2 regions of the Spirillospora sp. NPDC127506 genome follow, and region 1 is predicted to be linked to the other one. Evidence: riboswitches for the same ligand, from Rfam matches in the RefSeq annotation. Region 1 holds a riboswitch; the other holds the start of a gene.

Region 1 (6,617 bases):
CAGGCGGAGCCGACCTCGCCCTGGCAGCCGACCTCGGCGCCGGAGATCGAGGCGTTCTGCTTGAACAGGACCCCGATCGCGCCCGCGGTGAGGAGGAAGCGGACGATGCCCTCGTCGCCGCCGGGCAGGAAGCGGTCGTAGTAGTGCAGGACGGCCGGGACGATGCCGGCGGCGCCGTTCGTGGGGGCGGTGACGATGCGCCCGCCGGCGGCGTTCTCCTCGTTCACCGCGAGCGCGAAGAGGGTGACCCAGTCCATCGCGTGGAGCGGGTCGGACGCCTTCTCGGCCGAGAGCCCGCGGTGGAGCTGGGGCGCGCGGCGGCGCACCTTCAGCCCGCCGGGGAGGAGGCCCTCCCGGGTGCAGCCCCGGGCCACGCAGTCCTGCATGACGCGCCAGAGGGCGAGCAGCTCCTCGCGGACCTCCTCGGGGGTGCGGCCGAACGCCGTCTCGTTCTCCAGCATCAGCGCGGAGACGGACAGGCCCGTCTCGCGGCAGCGGTCGAGGAGGGCGGCGGCCGTGTCGAACGGGTGGGGGAGGACGGTGTCGTCGGCCTTGATGCGGTCGGCGCCGGTGGCGTTCTCGTCCACGACGAAGCCGCCGCCGACCGAGTAGTAGACCTTGGACCGCAGCTCTTCGCCGCCGCCGGCGTAGGCGGTGAAGCGCATGCCGTTGGGGTGGCCGGGCAGCGACTCCCTGCGCTCGAAGCGCAGGTGCTCGTTGACCACGAAGGGGATGTCGTGGTCGTCGAAGAGGCGCAGCGCCCCGCGTTCGCGGATCGCCGCCAGGCGTTCGTCCACCCGGTCCACGTCGACCAGTTCCGGCTTGTCGCCCTCCAGGCCGAGCATGACGGCCTTGTCGCTGCCGTGGCCCTTACCGGTGAGGCCTAGCGAGCCGTAGAGCACGACCCGCACCGAGGCGGTCTTCTCCAGCAGCCCGTCGCGTTCCAGGCCGCGGGCGAAACGGTGGGCCGCCGCCATCGGGCCGCCGGTGTGGGACGACGACGGGCCGATGCCGATCTTGAACAGGTCGAAGACGCTGATGGCCATGAGCTACCTCGTTGTAGCTGCGCCCCCTCCCGGCGGCGGGAGGGGGCGCGGAGACGTCACAGGTCGGGATACAGGGGATGCTCGTCCGCCAGCGCCTTCACCCGGGCCGCGAGGGCGTCGCGGTCGAAGGACGGCTGGAGGGCGAGCGCGATCACGTCCGCGACCTCCGCGAAGTCGTCGGCGGTGAAGCCGCGGGTGGCGAGGGCCGGCGTGCCGATGCGCAGGCCGGACGTGACCATCGGCGGGCGCGGGTCGTTCGGCACCGCGTTGCGGTTCACCGTGATGCCGACGTCGTGCAGGCGGTCCTCGGCGTCGCGCCCGGTGAGGTCGGAGTCCACCAGGTCGACCAGGACGAGGTGGACGTCCGTCCCGCCGGTGAGGACCTTCACGCCCGCCTTGGCGGAGTCCTCGGCGAGGAGGCGCTCCGCGAGCAGCTTCGCGCCCTCGACGGTGCGGGCCTGCCGGGCCTTGAACTCCTCCGACGCGGCGATCTTGAGGGCGACGGCCTTGGCGGCGATCACGTGCTCCAGCGGGCCGCCCTGCATGCCGGGGAACACCGCCGAGTTGATCTTCTTGCCGAACTCCTCGCGGGCGAGGATCAGCCCGCCGCGCGGGCCGCCGAGCGTCTTGTGCGTGGTCGTCGTGACGATGTCCGCGTGCGGGACCGGCGACGGGTGCAGCCCCGCCGCGACGAGCCCGGCGAAGTGCGCCATGTCGACCATGAGCAGCGCCCCGACCGAGTCGGCGATCTTGCGGAACGCCGGGAAGTCGAGCTGCCGCGGGTACGCCGACCAGCCCGCCACGATCATCTTGGGCCGGTGCTCGGCCGCGAGCGAGGCGACCTCGTCCATGTCGACCAGGCCGTCCTCGGCGCGGACGTGGTACGGCACCACGTTCAGCGTCTTGCCCGAGTAGTTCAGCCGCATCCCGTGGGTCAGGTGGCCGCCGTGCGCGAGGTCGAGCCCCAGGATCGTGTCGCCGTGCTGCAGCAGCGCGAAGTACACCGCCGTGTTGGCCTGCGCCCCGCTGTGCGGCTGGACGTTCGCGTGCTCGGCGCCGAACAGCGCCTTCGCCCGGTCGATGGCGAGCTGCTCGGTGACGTCGACGTACTCGCAGCCGCCGTAGTACCGCCTGCCCGGGTAGCCCTCGGCGTACTTGTTCGTCAGCACGGAGCCCTGCGCCTCCAGCACGGAGACCGGCGCGAAGTTCTCCGACGCGATCATTTCCAGCGTGGACTGCTGGCGGCGCAGCTCCGCGGCGACGGCCTCGGCGACCTCGGGATCGGCCGCCGCGAGGGAGTCGTAGAGGCTCATGCTTCCTCGATCAGCTTCTCGTAGGCGGCCGAGTCGAGCAGGTCGCCGGGCTCGTCGGAGATCCGCACCTTGAAGATCCAGCCCTCGCCGTACGGGTCGTCGTTGATCACCTTCGGCTCGTCCACCACCGCGCTGTTGATCGCGGTGACCTCGCCGCTGACCGGGGAGTACAGGTCGCTCACCGACTTGGTCGACTCGACCTCGCCGCAGGGCTCGCCCGCCTCGACGGTGTCGCCCTCGGACGGCTGCAGCTCGAGGTAGACGATCTCGCCGAGCGCGTCGGCGGCGTGCGCCGTGATGCCGACGGTGACGATGCCGTCCTCGCCGCCGAGGCCGGACACCCACTCGTGCTCTTCGCTGTAGCGGAGCTGCTCCGGAACGCTCACGATGTTCTCTCTCTTTCAGGGACGCTTGTAGAACGGCAGGTCGACCACGTCCACCGGCTCGTGCCGGCCGCGGACGTCCACGGCCAGGCCCGACTCCTCGACGCCGCTGTCGAGGTAGGCCAGGGCGATCGGCTTGCCCAGTGTGGGCGAAGGGGCGCCGCTCGTCACCACCCCGCACGGCGTGCCGCCGGACGTGACGACCTGGTACCCCTTCCGCGGCGCGCGACGCCCGCGCGCGGCCAGTCCCACGAGCCTACGGCCCGGCGGGGTCTGCGCCTGCGCCGCCAGGGCCGCCTTGCCCACGAAATCGACGGGCTTGTCCAGCTTCACGACCCGGCCGAGGCCCGCCTCGAACGGGTTGGTCTCGGCGGTCAGCTCGTTGCCGTACAGCGGCATGCCCGCTTCCAGGCGCAGCGAGTCGCGCGCCGCGAGCCCCGCCGGGACGACCCCGTCCACCGCGGCGAGCGCCCGCCACAGCGGGACCGCGTCGGAGGCGTCCACGAACAGCTCGAAGCCGTCCTCGCCCGTGTACCCGGTGCGGGCGACCAGCGCGTCGACGCCCGCGACCCGGTCCGCCAGGATCGCGTAGTACCTGAGGCCGGCGAGCGTCGCCTCGGTGAACCGTTCGAGGATCTCCTGCGAGCGCGGGCCCTGCAGGGCGATCAGCGCGTAGGCGTCGGAGCGGTCGTCGACGACCGCCTCGAAGCCCGCCGCCCGCTCGGTCAGCGCGTCCCGGACGACGGCGGTGTTCGCGGCGTTCGCGACGACCATCCAGGTCTGCGCTTCGCCCCCGCGGCCGCCTCCCGCCGCCTCCCGGTCGGCGAGCCGGTACACGATCAGGTCGTCGAGGACGCCGCCGTCCGGCGCGCAGAGCATCGTGTAGCGGGCCTTGCCGACCGCCATCGGGGACAGGTTCCCGACCAGCGCGTAGTCGAGGGCCGCCCCGGCGCCCGGCCCGGACACGAAGATCTCCCCCATGTGCGACAGGTCGAACAGCCCGGCGCCGGTGCGGACGGCCTCGTGCTCGGCCGTCTCGCTCCTGTAGCGCAGCGGCATCAGGTAGCCGGCGAAGTCGACCATGTTCGCGCCGAGGTCCCGGTGGACCTCGTGCAGCGGGGTGGTCTTCGGCTCGGCGGACTTTGACTCGGCGGACATCGGTTCGGCTCCTTCGTCACGGGCGCGTGGTCCATCGTCCCACTCGCGCACCGGGCGTCTCGGTGCCTCCCCCTCTGTCATCTGCGCCTGAGAGCTTCACCCGCCTGCACGCGGGCTTTCACCTTCGGCGGGGGACCGGGTCCCCGCTTTCCAGAGGTCGCCTGGCCCGTGCGGTCCGTGGGCCTGAGAGGTTCCGGGGAGGATTTGCTCCTTCGGCGCCCCACGCCGGCTGCGTGGGACTCTCCCGCACGGGATCAACGGCTGACCGCAAATCTAGCAGCGGCCCTGCCCCGCGACCACCCGCCGTCAGCCCGCCGGCGACGGCGACGCGGACAGCGACCTCACGCACGCCCGCAGGGCCGCCTTCATCTTCTCCAGCTCCGCCTTGCCGGGCGTCGTCGACGGGTTCGGGCTCGGCAGTTTCACGCCCTGGCGGTGCATGCAGTCGTTGAACCTCTCGGCCGCGCTGGACGGTCCGGGCGTCGGCGCGCCGCCTTTCCCGGGCGCGCCGGACGGCGCCGACGCCGGTGCCGAGGCCGCGGGCGAGGGCGGTGCGCCTTTGCCGTCGCCGGAGCCGCCGTCGCCGGAGCCGCCGTCGCCGGAGCCGCCGCATCCGCTGAGCGCCAGCACGAGCGCCAGCACCGCCACATGACCGAGCTTCAAGGTGGACCTCCGTGCACCGGGGACGGGACCGGCCCATGATGCGCGGGCGGGGCGGCGCGCGGATATCGCGGCGCGTGCCAATGCCGCGGGCCCGGTTTAGCAACTCGCATCAAACGGGCGTCCGCGCAGTCTCGGTTGACTTAAACCGGATCGGGTTCCGTAACGTACCCTGAGTTGGTCACCCGAGATCACCCGCGGTGAGCGCGGGCGCACGAGTTGAAGGGCACGCCGGATGGTCTACCTGGCGGGAATGCTGATCCTGTTCTTCGGCCTGCTGGTGTCCATCGCGCTGCACGAGCTCGGGCATTTCTCCTTCGCCAAGCTCTTCAAGGTGCGGACGACCCAGTTCATGGTCGGGTTCGGGCCGACGATGTGGTCCAGGCGCAAGGGCGAGACCGAGTACGGCGTCAAGTGGATCCCGCTCGGCGGCTACATCCGCATGATCGGGATGCTGCCGCCGCGCAAGGGCGACGCCCCCGGGCAGGTGCGGCAGGTCAGCACCGGCCCGTGGCAGGGGCTCATCGAGTCGGCCCGCGGCGCCGCGATGGAGGAGATCAGGCCGGGCGACGAGGACCGCGTGTTCTACGCCAAGAAGTGGTGGCAGAAGATGCTCATCATGTTCGGCGGCCCCGCGATGAACCTGGTGCTCGCGGTGATGTTCTTCGCGATCCTGCTGATGGGGATCGGCGTCAAGCAGCCGCAGCCGGTGATCGAGCAGGTCCACGACTGCATGGTGCCCGCCAGCCAGTCGCAGCTGAAGGACTGCCCGGCGAACGCCGCCCCCACCCCGGCCGCGCAGGTCGGGCTGAAGGCCGGCGACCGTATCGTGTCGTTCGGCGGCAAGAAGATCGACGACTACGACGAGCTGCGGGTGCTGATCCGCGACAGCGGCGGCAGGACCGTCCCGATGACCGTCGAGCGCGGCGGGCGGAACCTGCGGCTCGACGTGCCGATCACCCGCAACCAGATGCACGACCTGGACGACCCCGACAAGATCGTCAACGTCGGGTTCCTCGGCATCACGCCGGCGCAGGCGATGGAGCGGCAGGGGCCGGGCGCGGTCGCGAGCACGATGACCGACCTGACCGCGCGCACCGCGGGCGCGCTCTTCCGGATGCCGCAGAAGATGGTCGGCGTCTGGAACGCCGCGTTCGGCGACGAGAAGCGCGACCCGAACGGGCCGGTCGGCGTCGTCGGCGTCAGCCGGATCGGCGGCGAGGTCGCCGCGTCCCACGACTACACCGGCGCCGAGAAGGTGTCGTTCTTCGTGATGCTGCTCGGGTCGCTGAACCTCGCGGTCGGGCTGTTCAACCTCGTCCCGCTGCTCCCGCTGGACGGCGGCCACATCGCCGGCGCCCTGCTGGAGGCCGTGAAGAAGGCGTTCGCGAAGATCTTCCGCAGGCCCGACCCCGGCTACGTGGACGTCGCCAAGGCGCTGCCGGTCACGTACGTGATGGCGGTCGTGCTGATCGTCATGGGCGGCCTGCTGATCTACGCCGACCTCGTGAACCCCGTCACCGTCACGGGATAGCGGGCATCTCGCCCGTCTTCCGGAAATCGTTCAGCGCGGCGAGGTAGGGCTCGATGTCGAGGCCCTGCGCGGCGAGCCACGCGTCCGACCCGTAGGTGCCGGAGTAGCGCTCGCCGCCGTCGCAGATCAGCGTGACGACGCTGCCGCGCTCGCCGCGCGCCCGCATCTCCGCGATCAGCTCCGCCGCGCCCCACATGTTGGTGCCGGTCGAGCCGCCCACGTTGCGGCCGCTGACCTCGGCCGTCCAGCGCATCGCCGCGACGGACGCCGCGTCCGGCACCCGGATCATCCGGTCGATGACCGTCGGCAGGAACGACGGCTCCACGCGGGGCCGGCCGATGCCCTCGATCCGCGAGCCGGCCGCCGTCCGGTCCGGGTCGCCGTCGGCGAACGAGCCGTGGAACGCCGAGCCCTCGGGGTCGACGACGGCGAGCCGCGTCTGGAACCGCCGGTAGCGCGCGTACCGGCCGATCGTCGCGGACGTCCCGCCGGTGCCCGCGCCGACCACGATCCAGGACGGCTC
Region 2 (6,617 bases), on a different contig from region 1:
GAGATCGGCAGGATGCCCGCCGACCCCCACGGGGCCGCGGAGACCGGGCCGACGCCCGTCTCCGGGCCCGCCTCCGCGCGGAGCGGGTGGTTCGGCAGGAACGGGACGAGGTGCTCGCGGACGCCGATCGGGCCGACGCCGGGCCCGCCGCCGCCGTGCGGGATGCAGAACGTCTTGTGCAGGTTGAGGTGCGAGACGTCCGAGCCGAACTCGCCGGGGCGGGCGAGGCCGACGAGCGCGTTCAGGTTGGCGCCGTCGACGTAGACCTGGCCGCCCGCCTCGTGGACGGCGCCGCACACCTCGGTGATCGTCTCCTCGAAGACGCCGTGCGTGGACGGGTAGGTCACCATGATCGCGGCGAGCCGGCCGCGGTGCTGGTCGATCTTGGCGTGCAGATCGTCCAGCGCCACGTTGCCGCCCTCGTCGCACTTCACGACGACGACGCGCATCCCGGCCATGGCGGCGCTGGCGGCGTTGGTGCCGTGCGCCGAGGAGGGGATCAGGCAGACGTCGCGGTGCTCCTCGCCGCGGGACGCGTGGTAGCCGCGGATCGCGAGGAGCCCGGCCAGCTCGCCCTGCGAGCCCGCGTTCGGCTGGACGGACACCTTCGCGTACCCGGTGATCTCGGCGAGGGCGTCCTCCAGCTCGCCGATCAGCTCGAGGTAGCCGGCGGCCTGGTCGACGGGCGCGAACGGGTGGATGTCCGCGAACTGCGGCCAGGTGATCGGCTCCATCTCGGCGGTCGCGTTCAGCTTCATCGTGCAGGAGCCGAGCGGGATCATGGACCGGTCGAGCGCGACGTCCTTGTCCTGGAGGCGGCGCAGGTAGCGCAGCATCGCGGTCTCGGAGCGGTGCGCGTGGAAGACCGGGTGGGTGAGGTAGGGGCTCTCGCGGCGCAGCGCGTCCGGGATCGCCTCGGCGGCGTCGCCGGCGGGGGCGGCGCCGAACGCGTCGAGGACGGCGGCGACGTGCTCGGGCAGCGTGGTCTCGTCGCAGGCGACGCCGACGCGGTCGGGGCCGTCCTGGCGCAGGTTGATCCCGCGCTCGCGGGCCGCGGCGACGACCTCGGCGGCCCGTCCGGGCACGCGGGCGAGGACGGTGTCGAAGAACGCGCCGTGCACGACCTCGACGCCGGCGGCGCGCAGCCCGGCGGCGATCTCGGCGGCGCGGCGGTGCGCGCGCTGCGCTATCGCGGCCAGCCCCTCGGGGCCGTGGTAGACGGCGTACATGCCCGCCATCACGGCGAGGAGGACCTGGGCGGTGCAGATGTTGCTGGTGGCCTTCTCGCGGCGGATGTGCTGCTCGCGGGTCTGCAGCGCCAGCCGGTAGGCGGTCGCGCCGTCGGCGTCGACGGACACGCCGACGAGGCGTCCGGGCAGCTGCCGCTGGATGCCCTCGCCGACCGCCATGTAGCCGGCGTGCGGGCCGCCGAAGCCGTAGGGGACGCCGAACCGCTGCGCGGAGCCCACGGCGATGTCGGCGCCGGACTCGCCCGGCGGGCGCAGCAGCGTCAGCGCCAGCAGGTCGGCGGCCACGACCGCCTTCGCGCCGCGCTCGTGCGCCTGCGCGATGACCGGCGCCAGGTCGCGGACGGCCCCGGACGCGCCCGGGTACTGCAGCAGGACGCCGAAGAAGTCGCCGTCCGGCAGCCCCTCGGACAGGTCTGCGGTCACCACCTCGATGCCCAGCGGGACCGCCCGGGTCCGGATGACCTCGGCGGTCTGCGGGAGCGCGTCGGCGTCGACGAGGAACGTCCCGGGCTCCTTGCGCTTGGACACGCGGTGCGCGAGGGCCATCGCCTCGGCGGCGGCGGTGCCCTCGTCCAGCAGGGAGGCGTTCGCGACGGGCAGCCCGGTCAGGTCGGCGACCACGGTCTGGAAGTTCAGCAGCGCCTCGAGCCGGCCCTGCGAGATCTCCGGCTGGTAGGGCGTGTAGGCGGTGTACCAGCCGGGGTTCTCCAGGACGTTCCGCATGATCACGCCGGGGGTGGTCGTCCCGTGGTAGCCGAGGCCGATCATGGACGTCAGCACGGTGTTGCGGGACGCCAGCTCGCGGAGCCGGTCCAGCGCGGCGGACTCGCTGAGCGCGGGCGGCAGGTCCAGCGGGCGGCCGGTGCGGATCGCGGCGGGGACCGCGGCGTCGATCAGCGCCTCGGCGCCGGAGTAGCCGATGGCGGCCAGCATCCGGGCGTGGTCGTCCGGGCCGGGGCCGATGTGCCGGTCGGCGAACACGGCGCGCGGCCGCTGCGGCGCGGCCACGGGGGCGAAGAACTGGGCGGTCATGGAGAGCCTCCTGGCTGCTGCGGTCGCTCAGGTCCGCCGCCGGCGCGGGCCGGCGGCAGGTCTCCCCCTCTGTCATCGGCACCTGAGAGCTTCACCCGCGCGGCGGGATTTCCCCTTCGGTGAGCCGCCTTCCCCGCCCGCGGGGATCGACGCCTGCTTTCCAGAGGTGCCTCGCCCGAGCGGTCCTTTTGCCTGAGAGGTTCCGGGGAGGTTGCCCCTTCGGCGCCCCGCGCTGGCTGCACGGGGTCTCTCCCGCCCAGGGTCGACGGCATGTCCTCACGAAACCCTACCCAAAGCCGGGTCCTTGCGGTCGTCCCGGGCCCCGGCGGGTGGGGGCGTCCCCCGCGCGGACACGGGTGCCGTCCCCACCGCCCCGGGTGGTACCGGCCGGTACGATGTGCTCACTCACCTGGGACAAGACGGACCTCGGGCCACGGGGACGGAGATGGGGCTGCGAGGTGCACGCGCGACCGGCCGGGGGCCGGGACGGCACTCGACGCCGCGCCCCGGATTCTGGGACGCTGATCACGATGGCGGACGGTCAGGGCGGCGGTACGGCGTGACACAGACCCACGACGGCACGGTGCGCCCGCGGCACGGCGCGACCGCCGGCGTGCCCGTCGACGAGCCCGCCCAGCCCGACCGGATCCGCCGGCCGTCCGACGCGATCAGGTTCGCGGCGTCGGTGGTGGGGCTGGCGGCGGTGATGCTGCTGGTGTCGATCGCGCAGCAGACCACGCACGGCCTGCAGACCGACATCGCGGAGGGCACCGCGCACGCGCCGCGGCTGCTGCTGACGCTGGCGACGCTGGTGTCGAGCTTCGGGGTGCTGGCGGTGCCGATCGCGTTCGCCGTCGAGCGGCTGTTCCGCAAGGACGGGACGCGCGTCGCGATCGCGCTGCTCGCCGCCGTGATCGCGTTCGGGATCACGGTGGGCCTGGACGACCTGGTGGTGCGGGCGGCGCCGGGCGGCGTGCTCGACTCGCTGATCTGGGGCGGCACCGAGACCGCGCCCGTGCACACCGACATCGCGCCCGTGATCGCGTTCGTGAGCGCGGTCGGGATGGCGGGCCGCGCCCGTTGGCAGGCCGCGACCTGGACCATGATCGGGCTGGCGGCGCTGACCGGGCTCACCGCGTCCTACGCCTCCGTCGCCGCGCTCGCCGCCACCTACTGCCTCGGCCGCGCCATCGGGCACGGCACGCTGTACGCGGTCGGCACGCCGAACCCGCGGCCGGCGGGCCGGGCGGTGGTGGCGTCGCTGGAGCGGCTCGGGCTGCGGCCGAAGCGGGGCGCGCGGCTCGACGAGCCCTCCGACGACACCGAGGACGGGCGCCGCTACGGCGTCGTCCTCGCGCCCGGCGGCGGCGGGTACGGCGCCCGCCCGCCCGCCTGCCGGGGCGTCCACGGCGACTGGGACCTGGAGGTCCGGGTCCTGGACCGCGACCAGCAGACCGCCGGGCTGCTGTACCGGATCTGGCGGCTGCTGCGGCTGCGCGGCGCCACGAGCGGGCGGACGCTGCGGTCGCTGCGCCGGTCGCTGGAGCAGGAGTCGCTGATGGCGTACGCGGTGGACGCGGCGGGCGCCCGCACCCCGCGGCTGGCCGGCACCTGCGAGGTCGGCACGGAGGCGGCGCTGCTGGCCTACGAGCACGTGCCGGGGCGGCGGCTCGGCGACGTCCCCGACGAGGAGGTCACCGACGAGCTGCTCACCGACATATGGCGGCAGTTCCGGGCGATGCAGGGGGGCCGGCTCGCGCACCGGCGGCTGCAGGACGGGGCGCTGCTGATCGGCGAGGACGGCCTCGCCTACGTGACCGACCTGCGCGCCGGGGAGACGGCGGCGGGCGATCTGGCGCTGCGGCTCGATCTGGCGCAGCTGCTCACCACGCTGGCGCTGCGGGCCGGGCCGGAGCGGGCGGTGCGGACCGCCGCGTCGGTGCTCGGCGAGGAGGCGCTCGGCGGGGCGGTGCCGCTGCTGCAGCGGGTGGCGCTGTCCCGGACGACGCGGCAGGCGCTGCGGCGCGACCGGGAGTTGCTGACCCGGATCCGGGAGCAGATCGTCCGGCTGAAGCCGGAGGTCGAGGCGGCGCCGGCGCGGCTGGAGCGGTTCCGGCCCCGCACGATCGTCAGCGTGGTGGCCCTGTCGTTCGCCGCGTACATCGTCATCCCGCAGGTGACCAGCCTGGACGTCGGCTACCTGGCGGCCACGGCGAGCTGGCACTGGGTCGCCGCGGCCCTCGGCGCGGCGGTGCTCAGCTATGTCGCGGCGGCGTTCATGCTGATGGGCTTCGTCCCGGAGCGCCTGCCGCTGGGCCGGACGGTCCTGGTGCAGGTCGCCGCGTCGTTCGTGAAGCTCGTCGCGCCCGCCGCGGTGGGCGGCGTGGCGGTCAACACCCGCTTCCTGCAGCGCTCGGGGGTGCGGCCGGCGCTCGCCGTGGCGAGCGTGGGGGCATCGCAGCTGGTCGGGATGGTCACGCACATCCTGCTGCTCGTCCTGTTCGGCTTCCTCACCGGCTCGACCGCGAAGGCGACGCAGGACTTGGCGCCGTCCCGGACGATCGTGATCGCGGTGCTGGCGCTGGGGCTTCTGGCCGGCCTGACGCTGACGGTGCCCCGCGTCCGCCGCGTGGTCACGTCGCGGCTGAAGAGCATGTTCTCGGGCGTGGTCCCCCGGCTGGTGGACGTGCTCCAGTCCCCGACGAAGCTGTTCACCGGCATCGGCGGCACGGTGCTGCTCACGCTCGCGTTCGTCCTGTGCCTGGACTCCTCGATCCGCTCGTTCGGCGGTTCGCTGCCGTGGACGACGGTGGTGCTGGTGTTCCTCACCGCGAACGCCGTGGGTTCGGCGGCGCCGACGCCGGGCGGCCTGGGCGCCGTGGAGGGCGCTCTCACCCTCGCGTTGACGATCTCGGGGCTCTCCGCGGAGACGGCGACGTCCGCGGTCCTTCTGTACCGGCTCTTCACTCTCTGGCTGCCGGTGCTGCCGGGCTGGGGGGCGTTCGCCTACCTGCAGCGCAAGGAGGCGCTCTGAGCGTCAGCCGGTGCGGCGCGCCCGCCGGCGGTTGGCGAGCTCATCGTGGGGGTGGTGGGGAGGGTCCGCGGCGGCCCGTTCCCCGGGGAGTTCGGCGAGGCTGCCCTCGACCTCCTGCCAGACGCGTCCGAGCGCTATGCCGAACACGCCCTGGCCGCCTTGGAGGAGGTCGACGACCTCGTCCGCCGACGTGCATTCGTAGACGCTGACGCCGTCGCTCATCAGGGTGATCTGCGCGAGGTCCCGCACGCCGCGATCCCGCAGGTGCGTGACGGCCGTCCGGATCTGCTGGAGCGACACGCCGGTGTCGAGCAGCCGCTTCACGACCTTGAGCACCAGGATGTCGCGGAAGCTGTACAGCCGCTGGCTGCCCGAGCCCTGCGCGGCGCGCACGCTCGGCTCCACCAGTTTCGTCCGCGCCCAGTAGTCGAGCTGCCGGTAGGTGATCCCCGCCGCGGCGCACGCCGTCGGGCCGCGGTAGCCGACATCCTCCGGCGGCACGGACACCTGCGTGTCGAAGAGCAGGCCCTGCTCTCCGGCACGGCGGGACGCCATGTGCCTGTCGGGGGTCGCCTTGCCCTCGCCGCTGCTCACCGCCACGCGGACCTCCGGCTTCTATCATCCCGTGGCGGTTCGTCAAGGGGGTTTGACGAATTACACCACGGGTGTTCCACCAGCACGGTAGGTGCCGGTCAGGGTGTGGTCAACGTTCACCGTCGGCGCGTCGCATGCCCGGATGAACCGGCTTCACGTGGGCAAACTGCGCACCTCCGCCACCTGTGCACTCCTACCCCGATGGGCCGCCGTCAAAAACCACCAGCTCCAGGACGATGTGGCATTTATGACAAACCTCCCCCAAGCCGCCACCAACCGCCCTTGCGCGGGCGGCTTCGGCTCCACGCCGCGGCGGCGAGCCCTGAACGAGGCGCACAGGAGCCCCACTGCGACCGTGCGGGTTCTGCCTTGGGCTGAGCCGGGAGAAGGGAGGGGCGGGGATCAGGGGTTCCCTGGCGCCGTCACCCCGGGCGGGCGGGAAACCGGGGCCGGCGAGCTGCGATCAGAGGGCTGGGGCGGCGGGCTATCCGGCGCGGCCGAAGTCCTCCGGGGAGATCGTGTCGAGGAACTCGCGGAACTTCTCCACTTCGTCCTCCTGCTCGTCGGGGATGGCGACGCCGGCCTCTTCGAGGACGTCCTCGCTGGCGAAGATGGTGGCGCCGGTGCGCAGGGCCAGGGCGATGGAGTCGGACGGGCGGGCGCTCACCTCGACGCCATTGGAGAAGATCAGGTCGGCGAAGAAGATC

What was found. Region 1 has a riboswitch for glycine ahead of gcvT (glycine cleavage system aminomethyltransferase GcvT). Riboswitches for the same ligand answer to the same signal wherever they lie in the genome.
Region 2: it holds a riboswitch for glycine, as region 1 does, so the genes downstream of both, gcvP (aminomethyl-transferring glycine dehydrogenase) here and gcvT (glycine cleavage system aminomethyltransferase GcvT) in region 1, are expected to answer to the same signal.

The regions. Positions count from the first base shown of each region.
Region 1 covers NZ_JBEORG010000001.1:307,144-313,760, forward strand. The annotation lists gene ABTW95_RS01485 (L-serine ammonia-lyase) at 1-1,046, opposite strand, end outside; gene glyA (serine hydroxymethyltransferase) at 1,103-2,359, opposite strand; gene gcvH (glycine cleavage system protein GcvH) at 2,356-2,745, opposite strand; gene gcvT (glycine cleavage system aminomethyltransferase GcvT) at 2,761-3,900, opposite strand; glycine riboswitch at 3,972-4,057, opposite strand; glycine riboswitch at 4,062-4,157, opposite strand; gene ABTW95_RS01505 (hypothetical protein) at 4,207-4,563, opposite strand; gene ABTW95_RS01510 (M50 family metallopeptidase) at 4,796-6,094, shown strand; gene cds1 (L-cysteine desulfhydrase Cds1) at 6,084-6,617, opposite strand, start outside.
Region 2 covers NZ_JBEORG010000035.1:3,710-10,326, reverse strand. The annotation lists gene gcvP (aminomethyl-transferring glycine dehydrogenase) at 1-2,282, opposite strand, end outside; glycine riboswitch at 2,342-2,452, opposite strand; glycine riboswitch at 2,453-2,547, opposite strand; gene ABTW95_RS27440 (lysylphosphatidylglycerol synthase transmembrane domain-containing protein) at 2,842-5,316, shown strand; gene ABTW95_RS27435 (MerR family transcriptional regulator) at 5,320-5,916, opposite strand; gene ABTW95_RS27430 (bifunctional nuclease family protein) at 6,395-6,617, opposite strand, start outside.